DNA from 3 places in the Paenibacillus sp. FSL H3-0310 genome. Region 1 is predicted to be linked to each of the others. Evidence: riboswitches for the same ligand, from Rfam matches in the RefSeq annotation. Region 1 holds a riboswitch; each other region holds the start of a gene.
What was found. Region 1 has a riboswitch for cobalamin ahead of MHH63_RS20325 (S-layer homology domain-containing protein). Riboswitches for the same ligand answer to the same signal wherever they lie in the genome.
Positions count from the first base shown of each region.

Region 1 (5,292 bases):
GAAGGTCGCTGTTACTTGGTAAATTGACACTAACCTTCGATTGATTTTCTTCCGAAATAGCTACTGTGATTTCTTTGTTGCTATCTCCAGTGCTGATCGGAACGATATAATCATTAGCGTCATTTGGGATTTCAACTTTCGGGTTCTCCCCAGAAGGTAACGGAAGTTCTTTCGGACCCTCTGGTTGCCCAGGCCCCGGTTCTTCTGGTTGTTCCAGTTTCACATCATTCATATCAAAGAGACGGTTGCTATGATTGAGCAGACGATCATAGGACACAAGAGCATACGTACCTTGGTCCGTTGCCATATTGTCTACTTTGCCTGTGAGGATATGCTTAAATCCACCCTCAGGTGCAGCAAAGCTAAGCAGTGCATCAATAAGCGAATTTCCACTTTTAATAAATCTAGCGTCCGTGTGCGGATCTACGCCTACACCAGTTAAGGCTACAATTACCTGCGAGATACTCTCGCTGCTAGTGCTTCCCCAGCTTGTAAATCCGCCTTGATTGTTTTGGTTATCGGACAGCCATTGGATGGCCCGATCCACGGCAGCTTTTACATCATCACGGGTTGCATAATAAGGTGCAAGAGCTTGCATCGCCATCGCAGTCATATCGACATCGGCTTTGGTTACGCCTAATGCCCAGCCACCAGCTTCTGCTGTACCTTTTTTAACCTCTTTATCTAAAATGTACTGAACTAGTTTTTCTCTTGTGGTCTGTTCTGTAACTCCATCAACTACAGGGATCTCATAGTTATGGCTATCTAACGCGATCAGAGCAAAAATCGGACCATTATTGCCTTGCTTTTGGATATATTGATAATCAGCGAGTGCTTTTCTCAGATCATATCCCGCAACATTTGTGATATCTTTTCCGATAGAGGTAAGTCCTAGAATCGCTCTGGAATTCTCTGTGCTTTTATTGGCGTCGAGTTTTCCATCCTCTTTAATGATTGATGCTATTTTCGTAGCTACATTATTGTAATAGAGATCATAATAACCGTTAGGTACTGTATAGTTCGCCCGTGCCAGAGAAAGGATCGACCATTCTCCGCTTCCTGTTCCAAACGACGGGGTCTTTACAGTGTTTAGAATATAGGCAAGGCTTTTATTTAATTGTTGTTTGGCTACAACAGCAGTAGGTTGTTCTAATTGCACATCATTCATATCAAAGAGACGGTTGCTATGATTGATCAGACGATCATAGGACACAAGTGCATACGTACCTTGGTCCGTTGCCATATTGTCTACTTTGCCTGTGAGGATATGCTTAAATCCACCCTCAGGTGCAGCAAAGCTAAGTAATGCATCAATAAGCGAATTTCCACTTTTAACAAATCTAGCGTCAGTGTGCGGATCTACACCTACACCAGTTAAGGCTACAATTACCTGCGAGATACTCTCGCTGCTAGTGCTTCCCCAGCTTGTAAATCCGCCTTGATTGTTTTGGTTATCGGACAGCCATTGGATGGCCCGATCCACGGCAGCTTTTACATCATCACGGGTTGCATAATAAGGTGCAAGAGCTTGCATCGCCATCGCAGTCATATCGACATCGGCTTTGGTTACGCCTAATGCCCAGCCACCAGCTTCTGCTGTACCTTTTTTAACCTCTTTATCTAAAATGTACTGAACTAGTTTTTCTCTTGTGGTCTGTTCTGTAACTCCATCAACTACAGGGATCTCATAGTTATGGCTATCTAACGCGATCAGAGCAAAAATCGGACCATTATTGCCTTGCTTTTGGATATATTGATAATCAGCGAGTGCTTTTCTCAGATCATATCCCGCAACATTTGTGATATCTTTTCCGATAGAGGTAAGTCCTAATATTGCTCTGGAATTCTCTGTGCTTTTATTGGCGTCGAGTTTTCCATCCTCTTTAATGATTGATGCTATTTTCGTTGCTACATTGTTGTAATAAAGATCGTAATAACCGTTAGGTACTGTATAGTTCGCCCGGGCCAGAGAAAGGATTGACCATTCTCCACTGCCTGTTCCAAACGTTGGATTCTTTACAGTATTTAAAATATAAGCAAGGTTTTTATCTAACTGTTGTTTGACGGCAACTGAAGTTTCCAGTTTGTAAGTAACCTGATAAGTTACATTTGTTTTGTTTCCAGCTCCGTCAAGAGCCGTTACAGTAATTGCATTACTGCCTGAATTCAGAGTAGCTTTATACTCCCCATTTGCAGGTGATAAAGTAACTCCATTCAGCTTCACTTCTGGAGTAATGTCACTATATACATTGTCTGTGACAGCTACTTTGAAGCTTATTTCTTTATTGGATACTTCCTGTTTATCTTGTATGCCACTTACTGTAATAACAGGGGGTTCTATGTCTAATGCATTATTAAGACCGACAAGCGCATGATCTACACTTATTTGAGAGCTTGCCATGTTTTCGAGCACGGAATAGGCTTCATAAACTGCCGATTGCACTACTGGTCTGTCCAAAATAGTTTCTTTATTAGGGGCACTGTTAATCTCGGCGATTTCCGCAGTTAAAGCATCCTTATTGGCAAGTTGAACTGGGATTTCCCCCCAGCCGCCAAGATCAGAACCATAGCCATAAGTGGTGAACTGAGTTCGAATGATGTCACCGTCTTGAGGCTTATAATCGGTCATCCCAAACGGAGGAAACACATTATTTACTGCATACATCCAACCCGACATGGAGGTGTAGTCAAACTGACTTAACCACTCGGGGTCTGCTTTAGTGCCGACTGTATTCCCATCGGCTGAAATCATATCTAAAATATATTGTGGAATATTGACTTCGCTTCTGCCACTATCTTTAACTTCTGATAAATAAAAACCACTATCTATATTTCCTAAATATCTATAATTCCCATCACCTAGCGCACGTGTTATTAAAGATGCGCCATTATCGCCTTCATAAATCGGAACTTTAATAGGTTCCTTAATATACCCTTGGCCTAAGGTGAATTTCTCTACGGATACAGATACATACCCTTTAAGGGTAGAGCTTGCTCCATCTGCTTGAGCCGGGATTACACTTGTAGAGAATGTCGTAATAAATACAGCTACAATAAGTAACCACGCTAAAAACTTATTTTTCTTCATTTTTCCATAACCCTTCCCTTCATACCTATGATAAAAAACAGAATAAACTTTCTCATAACCACAAAAAAACCACTCAACATAAACGTCAAGAGGTTAAGATAGTGAACCACAATAATAGCTGGCAAACACTATTCAAGCACCTCTCTATCGATCGTAGAGTTTGATGGTGTAACAGAAAAAGGCAGATATTCTGGCTCAAGTATCATCACCCTTGCTGCCTTCCCAGTTTCCCAGTGGCATTTTGCAAGGACTCCTCTTTCACAGCGGCGGGACCGCGCGGGATTCACACCCGCTTTCCATTTAACCAATCTATGATTGTACTTCCGCAACATTCATAGTTGGCACCTATTTCTAATTTTAAATTTTCATGCTTCATCATAACTAATATATATGCTTTTGTCATGTTATATTTCTTTTTTGTATAACGGGCAGCTAGAGATAATCCTATTGAATAACCAATTTCTATGAGTAGGGTTATTTAAATAATTTCTTTATCCAACTGTGGGGTAAATTAATTTAAATCACTAATTCTTATATGAATTTACCACAAATTAGTAAGGTACTCGCTAAGTGTATTCTATGTTAGGGTATATTCAGAAAGCGTTTACAAAATAAAACTGGAGGTGTTTGTGTTCATCTAACCACCGAGTACAGCGTCAAAGCCAGGTCCAAGCATCCTAAATTTATCTCACAAAGGAGAATTCAATGACTACGCGAATCCAGAAATCCTTCTTATCATTGACACTTGTCACCGCTCTTCTGCTCTCTCTGTTCTCATCCATGGCCGCAGCTGCAACTAAGGACGAGCAACAAGCTAAGGCAGCGCCAAAGAGTAAGATCCAATCCTATGTAGACGAAATGCAGCCCGGATGGAACCTTGGCAATACTTTAGATGCTACAGGTGAGGATGAAACCTCCTGGGGCAATCCACGTGTGACCCAAGATCTTATTAAAAAGATCGCCGCTCAAGGCTATAAAAGCATTCGGATTCCTGTGACCTGGGATACTCACATGGGTGCGGCACCAGACTATACCCTAGAAAAGGCCTACCTCGACCGTGTGGAAGAAGTTGTCGGCTGGGCACTGGACGCCAAGCTTTATGTCATGATTAATGTCCATCATGATTCCTGGCTATGGGTAAGCCATATGGAAGAAAAACACGATGAAACGCTGGCACGTTATAATGCAGCCTGGACTCAAATTGCCGATCGCTTCAAGGACAAATCCGATAAGCTGATGTTCGAGAGCATAAATGAGCCTCGGTTCACCGATGGTGGAAGCACAGACGAAGCAAAAATGGAGCAAATGCTTACTGAACTTAATAACTCTTTCTATCAAATCGTGCGGAAATCCGGCGGGAAAAACGACCTCCGCCCACTTGTATTACCTTCATTAGAGTCTTCACCTACGCAAACAAGAATGGATCATCTCTATAAGACGATTACGGCTCTGAACGATCCAAATATTATTGCGACCGTTCACTTCTATGGCTTCTGGCCTTTTAGTGTGAACATTGCCGGCTACACCACGTTTGAAAAAGATACAAAAAACGATATCACTCAAACTTTTGATAACGTTTACAATACATTTGTAGCTAAAGGCATCCCTGTCATCGTCGGCGAATTTGGTTTATTAGGTTTCGATAAAGACACGGGTGTGATTGAACAGGGCGAGAAGCTTAAATTCTTTGAGTATCTGACTTATTATTTGAAAGAAAAGAAAATGACTTCCATGCTCTGGGATAACGGGCAGCATTTCAACCGTAAAACTTATAAGTGGTCTGATCCTGAACTCCACAATGTATTAATGTCTGGTCTGAAGGAGCGTTCCTCCAGCACCGAAAGCGATTTGGTCTACCTAAAAAAAGGTGCACAAATCAAAGATACCAAGGTTAAGCTAAACCTGAACGGCAATAAGCTAACCACCATTAGTGCCAACGGAAAGTATCTGACCAAAGGTAAAGATTACACCTTAAATGGTGAGGAGCTCACCCTCAAAGCCACCCAACTCAAAAAGCTCACAGCTTCCCAAAAATACGGTGAAAATGCCGTGCTGACTCTGAAATTCAACAAGGGTGTTGCGTGGAGACTTAAGGTCATTGTGTATGACACAGCTAAATTAAGCGATGCAAAAGGCACGACTGAATCCTTTGCCATTCCGACCACCTTTAATGGTAACCAGCTTGCCACAATGGAAGCTGTATA
Region 1 covers NZ_JBBODC010000002.1:185,324-190,615, forward strand. The annotation lists gene MHH63_RS20325 (S-layer homology domain-containing protein) at 1-3,088, opposite strand, end outside; cobalamin riboswitch at 3,252-3,452, opposite strand; gene MHH63_RS20330 (cellulase family glycosylhydrolase) at 3,794-5,292, shown strand, end outside.

Region 2 (5,292 bases), on a different contig from region 1:
TAACAGAGGAGCTACCGCAGTTGGAGCAGAGCGGGCACCTCAAGCTGACTCAGGTTCTGGTAGGGTTAGTGCCTGCAGGTGTGTTAGGTGTTCTGTTTAATGATTATATTGATGAGCATTTATTCTCTACCTCAACGGTGTTAATTGGTCTAGTGATAGGGGCTGTATTAATGATTATTGCCGATCTGTTTGGGCCGAAGAAGGTCAGAACTGAGAGTGTAGATCAGATTACATACAAACAGGCACTTGGTGTAGGTCTTGTACAGTGTTTTTCGTTATGGCCTGGATTTTCACGCTCGGGCTCGACGATTTCTGGTGGCGTACTCCTCGGGATGAGCCATCGTGCCGCTGCTGATTTTACGTTTATTATGGCAGTACCCATCATGGCAGGTGCCAGTCTGTTGTCACTGATGAAAAACTGGCAATATTTCACCATGGATGCATTGCCGTTTTTTATCGCAGGCTTTATTAGTGCCTTCCTATTTGCGCTGTTATCGATGCGATTCTTCTTAAAACTGATCAATCGTATCAAGCTCTTACCGTTTGCTATATACCGTATAATTCTTGCTGCTGTAGTATATTTCGTATTTTTCTAAGTCCGTTATAAGGAATCGATATAACAGAAGCCCCAGTAATCTATTGCAGATTGCTGGGGCTTTCACGTATGATGACATCAGATTAAGACACTCAAATGATGAATGATATCGGAGACAGGTGCTGACCGGAAAATAGTAATTCGGTAGGCTTAATAGGGAAATTCGGTTCGAAGCCGATGCGGTCCCGCCACTGTAACGGAAGAATCTCGAGCAACAGAGGTCACTGGCAATTTACTTCTGCTGGGAAGACTGCTCAAGATGTTGACGCCGCTAGCCAGGAGACCTGCCTGTTTCAACAGCACTGCTTCACCTACGGAAGATAGGGAGGTGTTAGACGTTAACCATGGGTATATCATGGGCGTCTTTCCCTTTGACTTTTTTAGGGAAGGGCGCTCTTTTTTATAGGAAAGCAAGTAGCTTTGGAGTTTGAAATAAGAGATGGAAGAGGGAGTGTATCGAGATGACGAATAAAGTAAAAGTAAGTAATCTTGGATATCCGAGAATCGGAAAGAACCGCGAGTGGAAAAAGACACTGGAAGCCTACTGGCAGGGGAAAATAAATGAAGAGCAATTCCGCTCCGAAATGGCAGCAATTCAGCTGCAGCATTTGAAGACCCAGCAAGAGGCAGGAATTGAGCTTATTCCGGTGAATGATTTTACTTTTTATGACCATGTGTTGGATACGGCTGTTATGTTTGGAATTGTACCTCCACGGTACACGTATGATGGCGGCGACATCGGGCTTGATCTTTATTTTGCAATGGCCCGTGGTAATACTGAGGCTACTGCCTGTGAGATGACCAAATGGTTCAATACGAACTATCACTATATCGTTCCAGAGATCGGCACACAAACACCACGCCTGACTGAAAATAAACCTCTAGCGGCTTATCGTTTTGCTAAATTGCAGGCAGGGATTGAAGGTAAACCGGTACTTTTAGGTCTGTATACCTTCCTTAAGCTGTCCAAAGGTTACGCAGCGGCAGATATCGCCAAGATTGCTGCACGTTTTGTTCCAGTCTATGTTCAACTGCTACAGGAACTGAAGCAAGAAGGGGTAAGCTGGGTACAAATCGATGAGCCAGCGATTGTTACAGGCATAAGTAAAGAAGAATTAACACTGCTTAACTCGATATACACAGAAATTGCCGGCTCCGTGCCGGGCTTGAATATTATTTTACAGACGTATTTTGAAGCTGCTGAACCGTTGGAGGCACTGCTAGAGTTGCCTGTTCAAGGCTTGGGTCTTGACTTTGTGCACGATGGTGGAGCGAATCTGGCTTCTATCGAACGTCTTGGTTGGCCGAAGGACAAATGGCTGGGTGCCGGAATTATTGATGGACGGAACATCTGGCGTTCCGATTTAGACGCTAAGCTGCAACTGGTAGAAAAGCTCAGTGTTCATGTGCCGCTTGATCGTCTTATTCTTCAGCCTTCTTGCAGTCTGCTGCATGTCCCAGTCACCGTTCAAGGTGAGGTGAAGCTGAAGGCGACAGTTAAGAATGCGTTAGCTTTTGCCGATGAGAAGCTTGCAGAGCTTAGTCTGCTCGGAGCAGCCCTCGCAGATAAAGGAGAAGCTTCTAAAGCAGCGCTGGCCGCTAGTCGTGAAGCTATTGCAGCATTCCGCGCACTACCTGAGCGTGGCCGTAAGGATGTGGCGGAGCAAGTGCTTGCACTTGCAGCTTTGCCGGACCAACGCAGTTTGCCTTTTGCTGAACGCTTAAAGGTGCAGCAAGAGAAATGGCAGCTTCCACTTCTGCCAACCACTACAATTGGTAGCTTCCCGCAGACAGTAGAAGTGCGTCAGGCGAGATTGAAATGGCGTAAAGGGGTCTGGAATCAGGAGCGTTATGATGGATTTGTTCGTGAGCAGATCGCGGATGCAATTACCTTCCAAGAAAAGCTAGGTCTGGATGTTCTGGTCCACGGTGAGTTCGAGCGTACAGATATGGTGGAGTTTTTCGGAGAAAAGCTGGACGGATACTTGTTTACTAGTAATGGCTGGGTTCAATCCTACGGCTCCCGTTGCGTTAAGCCACCGGTGATCTACGCGGATGTTGCATTTATACAGCCTATGACTGTTAAAGAAAGTGTCTATGCACAATCGTTGACGAAGCTTCCGGTTAAAGGAATGTTGACGGGTCCTGTAACTATCCTCAATTGGTCATTTGTACGTGATGATCTCAGCCGGGAAGAGGTAGCCAATCAAATTGCTCTTGCCCTTCGCCATGAAGTAAAAGCGCTAGAAGATGCAGGCATCGAAATGATTCAAGTGGATGAGCCGGCTATACGTGAAGGACTTCCGCTTAAGGCAGAAGACCGTGAGCATTACCTGAACTGGGCAGTGAAGTCGTTCCGCGTTGCTACGAACCATGTGAAGGCTACGACACAAATTCATACGCATATGTGCTATAGCGAATTCAATGACATGATCGATTCCATATCGGCTATGGATGCTGATGTAATCTCCATTGAGACTTCACGTAGCCATGGGGAGCTGATTATCAGCTTTGAGGAGCAGGCCTATGATAAAGGAATCGGTCTTGGAGTGTATGACATCCATAGCCCGCGGGTTCCGGCTGTAGAAGAAATGACGGCGAATATCGATCGTGCGCTGCGGGTGCTGGACCCTGAACAGTTCTGGATTAATCCGGATTGCGGTCTGAAAACACGTGGCTGGCAGGAGACAGAGGATGCACTACGTAACATGGTAAGCGCTGCTGCTATTGCGAGGGAAAAGTCAGGGGTTATTGCATCAAAATAGATATAAATAAATTAGAGCCAGGATAATTTACCCTGGCTTTTTAGTTCACTTATTTTTTTATAATCAGCTACTTGATAATAATTCTCAATCTTGTTAGAATGAAAAAGAAAAAGAAGGAACCGTGGAGGGTCCCTTCAGGCATTTACTTATTTACTTTCGAAAGTTTTGCAATCTGTTTCTTCTGCGCGTTTTGGTTCTTGGGAGCTGTGGAAAGCTACGAAGATCGATTCAGCGCTGCATTTGTTCTCTTCTGCCCAGTGGGTGCAGGAGTTAACTTCACAAACTACGTCTTTTGCCATGAGGGTTCACCTCCCCTTATAGTAATTGATAGTATCATTCAATGAACGGCTCTGTTTAGCAAGGTGGAGCTTGTCTCAACAAAGCCGTGTCACGCCCTCATTCATTATGAATAGAGGGTATTTGGCTTTTTTTACTAGGTTAGACGTGGTAATTGTACCAAATAATGAGTTTGTAAGCAAATGAGTTCTTTAACTTTCGGGTCACCTTCCCACATCAAAAATATGTCCAATAAGAGCCGCAGAAATGCGGCTTTTTGTGTATTCAACATGAAAGACCAAAAGAAATTTACCGAAATTCCATATTCCAGTGCAACCTTCCAAGTTTTGGGGCGTTATAGAAATGAGAGACGGAAGAGATCTGTACAGAACATGACATTCCGTAACGTTACAATGCTAGGGATAACCACTACACTTTTGGAGGAATGAGAATGCGCAAATGGGGTCTGCATTACTTATGTTTATTAATTCTTGCGGTGGTATTGGCAGGTTGTGGCTCGGGTGATAACAATTCGGCGGCAGACAAATTAGCTGGTGACGGCGGAAATACGAGTAATTCTGCTGCAGCAACCACTGAGCAATCTTCGAAAGCTACATTAGCGGATAAGAGCACCTCAGCAGAAGCTGAGACAGCAGCGGGAGGCAACGAAGCCCCAGTTGAAAAAGGTTTGACATCAGAGAACACGGATCAAGGGAACGCGGGATTCACAGGCAGTGATGTCGTGGAAGGATTGAACAAGAAGCTAATCTATCATGCCAATCTGACTATGGAAGTAGAAGATTACGGTAAAGCTCAGACTGAAATCCGCGACATGGTAACGATGGCTAAAGGATATATTATAGAGTTTAACGAAAACATGTCGCAATATGAGCAAGGAGGGACGTTTATCCTTAAGGTGCCTGCCTCCGGGTTCTCTCCTTTTCTGAATAATTTGGAAAAAGTAAAACACGAATCGCTACAGCGCAGTATTCAAGGTCAGGATGTCTCGGAGGAGTATGTTGATCTGGAGTCGCGTCTAAAGGCAAAGCAGTTAATGGAAGCTCAATACACAGAGTTTATGAAAAAAGCAACGAAATCAAGTGATCTGGTCGCCTTTGCAAACGAGCTTGGTTCGATTCAAGAAACGATTGAGCAGATCAAAGGCAGAATGCGATATATAGATCAGAACGTATCTTTTTCAACGGTAGAGCTTAGAGTGTACCAGACGGATGAGAGCTTAGCCGTGAAGGAAAAGGCAGAGCAAGGTCCATTGCTAGAACGGGCATCGGATGCTTTAAAAGGAAGCCTGAACGCACTATCTGTTATGTTTCAGTGGATTTTTGTAATTCTTGCAGGTGCATTGCCGATTCTAATCGGTGCGGGCATTATTTTAGTCATCGTTTGGTTTGCCCGCAAAAATATCCGTGCACGACGGGAGCAGCAGACCCAGCGGATACGGCAGGAAAATCGGGAACTGAACAAGGCGGTACTCCCTGGACCAGCAGAGCCAAAGGTGACAACCTCAATAAAGGATAAGAAAGCTAACGAGGACGAGAATAAAGAATAAGCTCCTATGAATTAAAAAGCCTCCAATTCATGGTATACCGTGAATTGGAGGCTTTTCTTTTCTGTAAGACAGTACAGTATTTCGCTTTT
Region 2 covers NZ_JBBODC010000001.1:1,283,017-1,288,308, forward strand. The annotation lists gene MHH63_RS05730 (undecaprenyl-diphosphate phosphatase) at 1-596, shown strand, start outside; cobalamin riboswitch at 696-901, shown strand; gene metE (5-methyltetrahydropteroyltriglutamate--homocysteine S-methyltransferase) at 1,057-3,360, shown strand; gene MHH63_RS05740 (DUF1540 domain-containing protein) at 3,507-3,659, opposite strand; gene MHH63_RS05745 (DUF4349 domain-containing protein) at 4,088-5,203, shown strand.
Region 2: linked by a shared signal. The riboswitch ahead of metE (5-methyltetrahydropteroyltriglutamate--homocysteine S-methyltransferase) and the one ahead of MHH63_RS20325 (S-layer homology domain-containing protein) in region 1 are both predicted to bind cobalamin.

Region 3 (5,292 bases), 170 kb from region 1:
TTGAAGCGCCAGCTTCTCTAACGCTCCAAGTGCGTTGCCAGCATAGGCGTACCCTTGTGCCAACGTGGCCTGTGGTCCCTCAATCGTTACTGGAGCGTAGATGAGTGAGCTCTGAATGGAGGATTTGGAAAAATCGTATAGCTTACTGTTGCTTCCTTTATATAGCAAATTATAGGCAACCAGCGCCTGAAGCCCTTGCTCTGTCGCCAGAATATTACTGCTTCCACCACGGCTATGGGTGAAGCTACCATCAGCTAGACGATAGCTAAGCAGGTTCTCCATTAGATCCACTTTGTTTTTGGTGTATTCTAATCCACTAGGATCAACTCCGAAGGAGGTGAGTCCAAGGATTGCTTGTGCGCTACTTTCAGCACTGTCACCGTAACCCCCATGGCTATCTTGAGCTGTAGATAACCAAGCTACGGCTTGTAGCCCTGCTAAGTAGGCTTCGGGATTATTTTTATGTGCCGCCAGAGCCGTCAAGGTTATCGCTGTCATATCAGGCTCACTTGCACCTGAGGTTAGTGCAAAGCCCCCATCCGGATTCTGTTTGGAGAGAATCTCCGTAAGGAGCTTATCCGCCGTCCATTTCGCGTCACTTGGGATATTATATTTACCAGAATCCAGCGCAAGTAAAGCATATACCGGATTATTAAGCGTCTGTTCACTGAGCTTGCTATTATTATAGATTTTCTCAATCAGATTATAGCCAGGAGTCGTTCCGTTACCAGCAAAGCTAGTAGGATCTGCACCAATCGCTCTCACTGCGAGCACGATTCGAGCATAATCGGTTACATTGGTGAAATCGCCAGCTGCATCCTTTACTTTTTTCTCAAGCTCTGAAAGGTAACTAGCCGGCAGCTTGTACCCTGCTTGCGCTAATCCAATGGCTTGCCAATCCGATTGCACGCCACCTTTCAAGAGATATTCCGCAGCCGCATAAGTCGCATCCGCAACATTAATCCGCTCCGCGGCAGTTGCCTCCAGACCGGCGCCAGCGCCCGCTTCTGCAAATATTTGTCCCGCCGGAGCAAGAGATGTTCCTAGAATTGAAATGACCATGAATAAGGCCAGCCCAAGTGCTACAAACTTGGAAGACATGATTTTCTTCATTGTTTAACCTCTTTCTGTATAAGAATGGGTACTGCCGGGAATAAGACGCATAACATAAAGACCGCCCCTTTGGAGGGCGGTCAGGGAAGATTACAAATTGAGGCTGCGGCGCTTGCTTCCTGCCAACAGTCCATCTGTATATGTTCCACATTCTTACCCCACGAAGAATAGAAACGCTCACGAAAAAGGCAGGTCTCCTGGCTAATGCTTCATCGCTGTTCTTCACCTTCCCACCCTACCTTCGGGGCAGTGGCTTATAGAAGAAACGCTCCGCACATACAGTGGCGGGACCGCGCCGGACTCTTGCACCGGACTTCCCTTTTAAGCAGACGACTAGATTGATAGAGTCTGCACCTTTTCCAGTATGTAGTATCTTATTTTGACATCCATAATCATATCTATTAATACATAGCATGTCTATAGAAAAGCTTAGTATGGGCAGCAAAAAAATGAACAGCAATACGCCACCTTCCGGTAGTTATTGCTGTTCAGAAAGCTTGTTATTCGACTGTTCCATCCGGACTTGCAGTCGGGGAGGGTTCAGCACTTGAATCAGAAGCTGGTGGAATATTAGGATCGGGATCTACGATCAATGTAAATCTTCCGGCTTTGATCATACTTTTCTCTAGAATTGTCGCTCCAGACTCCAATGTAACCTCAACCTGATAGGAAGGTTGTTCACCTTCAGTCACAGCTGTTGCGGAAGGTAACCCAGTGCTGTTCTCAGTATCAGAGGAAGGCGTAGTGGACGGAGAAGCATCAGCTACAGCGTTAGTAGAGTCTGCACCTTCTGCTGTTCCTCCAGTAGTGCCAGCGGCATCTGACTCGTCAGCAGCGTTTCCCTCATCCGTCCCATCCGTTGACGGCACTGGACAAGTCCCATTTGTAGCAGCGACCTTAAAGCTTTTATCTATCTCTGTAGACGAAGACATTAAACTAACCTCAGTCGGTTTAAACTGCACACAGTCATCTGCACTTGCGAAGGTGAACACCAATATGCTGCTCCCCTTATCTCCTTCGACGCTCTGATCCTTCAAGTATACTGAAGCCGGAGGCAGCATATTGCCTGCACTCTGAACAGGGGTCGGCTCAGGGCTTGTCCCCGGCAGAGCCGTCTTCGTATCATCCGGACGCAGCATACTGAATACGATAATTGCAATAATCACCAGAATACCCGTAATGGAGCCGGAGATTAAGAGTCGAAATCGGCTGCGGCTGATCCAGCGCGCCAGCGGGGAAGCCAGTTGGGAGCGGGCTTCATTGTACACATTTTGCAGAGCAGGCCGAGCTGCCGCGACATAGTTCTTTCGGAATTCCCGATTCTTGAACGCTTCACGATCACTGCTCAGGAAATACTTCAGAATCGCCTTACGGTAACCCGGTTGCAGCTTTTTATTCGAAACCGTAAATAAAGGATTGCCTTGCGACCAAGCAAAAAACCGATAGATGATTTCTTTGTCGGAACCGGCTTTACGCTTTAACAGCTCCAGAAGCGCATCGTAATCCAGCGGACCCCCTTCACGCTGAGTTGTATAGTAAAAGGCTAGCGGAAGCCGTTCAAAGGGTTCCAGAACACGCGCCTCTTTTAGCAAACGACGACCCAGTAGCTGCACATCGTCTAGTTCCTGCGGAGACAATCCTGTAAAAATCTCCTCATTCGGCTTCTCTTCACCAAACCAGCGGTAAGCGGCACGCAGCGCATTCTCTTTCTGCTTGCTAATCCTATCCAGTGGCGGCTGCCAATCGACAACATTACCATACCGTAAAAAAACTACCTCCAGAAGCTCCTCCTGCGTCATATCAGAAAGCGATAAGCGGTTCAGTAAGAATCTATCTGCTGAAGCAGCAAGATCCTGCATTAGGGAGAGTGCCTTAGGAGCAACTCCTGTTCCTTTGCGGCGATCTTTTTCTGCCTTATCTACAATTTCATGAATTTCCGCCACAGAAGCCACCGGATCATGCTCCAGCTGGAGCTTTTCTAGCAAATAATCCTTCACAGCATTTTGAGCAAAAGACTGCTCTAACGCCACTGGCAGGAACCGCCCCCAATGGAGCACAAAGCTCAGAATATCCGCAGATCTGGACGCCGCAGCTAGTCTTGATTCCATATAAGGCTCAAGTAGCTGCTTACGGAAATAAGTTTCAGACATCACGCGCTGGAAGTAAGCTGCACTTAACTCATCATTACTCTCAATGATCCCGTAAGCAGCACTCAAAATATCCTTGCGGCCCGCTTCCACACTATGAAGCATCCCATTGATGAAATAATCCACGATTCTGACCCTGTAATTGTGATCCTTAAGTACAAAATACTCTTTAAAGCATTCCATAATCGCCGGATCTGGCACATTTCTTTGCCGAATCAGATCAAATTCCCGGTCAAACCGTTCTAAGAAAATATCATTCAAGCGGATTCTAGAATGAATTGCACCGTCTGGTTTAAGGTAAGAAAGCAAACCACTTAGCACCGCACTCTTGTTTTCCGTATATAAATGCTCGTTCCCTTGCTCAATCTCATAAAATATAGCCAGCTCATTATAGAAAGAAAGGGTTAGCTTGTGCTCAGGACTCTCTCCACGCAGAATCTGATCGGCGAAGCTTACGAAGTCGTTAATATCTCCTGGATTCAGCAGTAATAGCTTCCACACCAAATCAGCATAAGGCTGGCGGGTCTCGCCAAAATCGACATTCCCCATCCGTCCGGAAGCCAAATCAAAGGTATAATCCTTCTCAATACTGCGGTCACCGGGACGAAGTGAACCTTTTTCCACAAAGCTAAGATGTATATATTTACGGCTTTGCGGTTCATTCGCATAGGTAATCACGCCTAATCTACGGCGGAATTCATACGGCAGCACGCTATACAGAATTTCTGTAAGCTCCACCGCCCGCGCAGACAACTCGGTGATAGGTACGTTTAGAGCCACGTAGATTTTTTTCTTACCTGCTACAGAGAGCATCACAGCTTGCAATAACGCCTTGAATATCCCTTCATCAATCCCTAACAAGCGTAAGCCTGCGATTGGATCAGGGCTGCGGTCTGTGCGAACAACTGGAATAGAGGGCAGCTCCGGCAAGGTTCCACCAAGCTCTCCCGTATAACGCTCTGCAAAATCAGCATGCAGCCAGTCTCCATAGCTCTGCACAATTTCTTCGGAACGTGAAGCAGGAACTACATAGTTATGTGCAAAAAAAGCGCTTCGTTGGCCTGTGAAATCGGCCGCTTGATAACGACTAAGCCCAATAACTGTATCCCCGTTCTCAGCATGAAATAGGTGCAGCGCACCAGGATATGCAGCCTCATCCTTCTCTCCACGTGCGGTTAACTCCGCAGGAGCATCGTAGAGGCAGAAGGGATGAAGGATTTTTTTCACAAAATTATTGTCTAGACTATCTGATTTCGCTACCGTATCGAAGCCTTCTGTGGAACGAAACACTCCGCGACGTTCGCGGGTGTACATCTGTTGGGCGATTGTTGACCCTGAGAAAACATTCACGGGCCGTCGCTCCCCTCAATATACTTCAGCTTATGCAGCAGCCAAATAAAAGGCTCGTCTACACGAATCGGGCTTACTACACCCTCAATCTTTTGATTCACAGGATTGCTGCCCAACGCAGATACTGCAAAATAACCCGTATTCGCGAAATAAACATCCATCGTATCTTTAAAGGGTCTGTCCACCTTACCAATAAATCTGCGAATTTCCCCGTCGATATTATGGAACTCGTCCATATTTAATGTTTTGCGGTGAACATAGTTATTGAACACATTGCTGTTGGACTTGATGTAATCGCCATCCTCATCCTTCAGCGAATGCAGCATATCACTTTTGGCAAGCACAACCGCTGTTGGAATGTCTGTCTTACTCTTTTCCTGATAGGCAATAAAATCACCGAACATCGTCAGCACCACATCGCGCGGCTCGTCATATTGTGAGACCCATTCTCCCGGGCGGTCACCGATGTTAATATGAATCTTTTCACGGATAGAACGGATTTGCAGCGGATCGACCATAAACAAAATACCCGCAGAGTTCTTGATATGCTGACCATGAAGTCCAAGATAATCCTGATCCACCATACCCTCACCTGCTACATCAAAGAATACAAGTGTCAGTGGCGGTTTATTTTCATCCTTAAAGACAAATTGAAAGATAAAAGGCTCCTGCATTTTTTCCT
Region 3 covers NZ_JBBODC010000002.1:17,003-22,294, forward strand. The annotation lists gene MHH63_RS19650 (DUF4430 domain-containing protein) at 1-1,113, opposite strand, end outside; cobalamin riboswitch at 1,284-1,486, opposite strand; gene MHH63_RS19655 (GAP1-N2 domain-containing protein) at 1,614-4,610, opposite strand; gene MHH63_RS19660 (hypothetical protein) at 4,607-5,292, opposite strand, start outside.
Region 3: linked by a shared signal. The riboswitch ahead of MHH63_RS19650 (DUF4430 domain-containing protein) and the one ahead of MHH63_RS20325 (S-layer homology domain-containing protein) in region 1 are both predicted to bind cobalamin.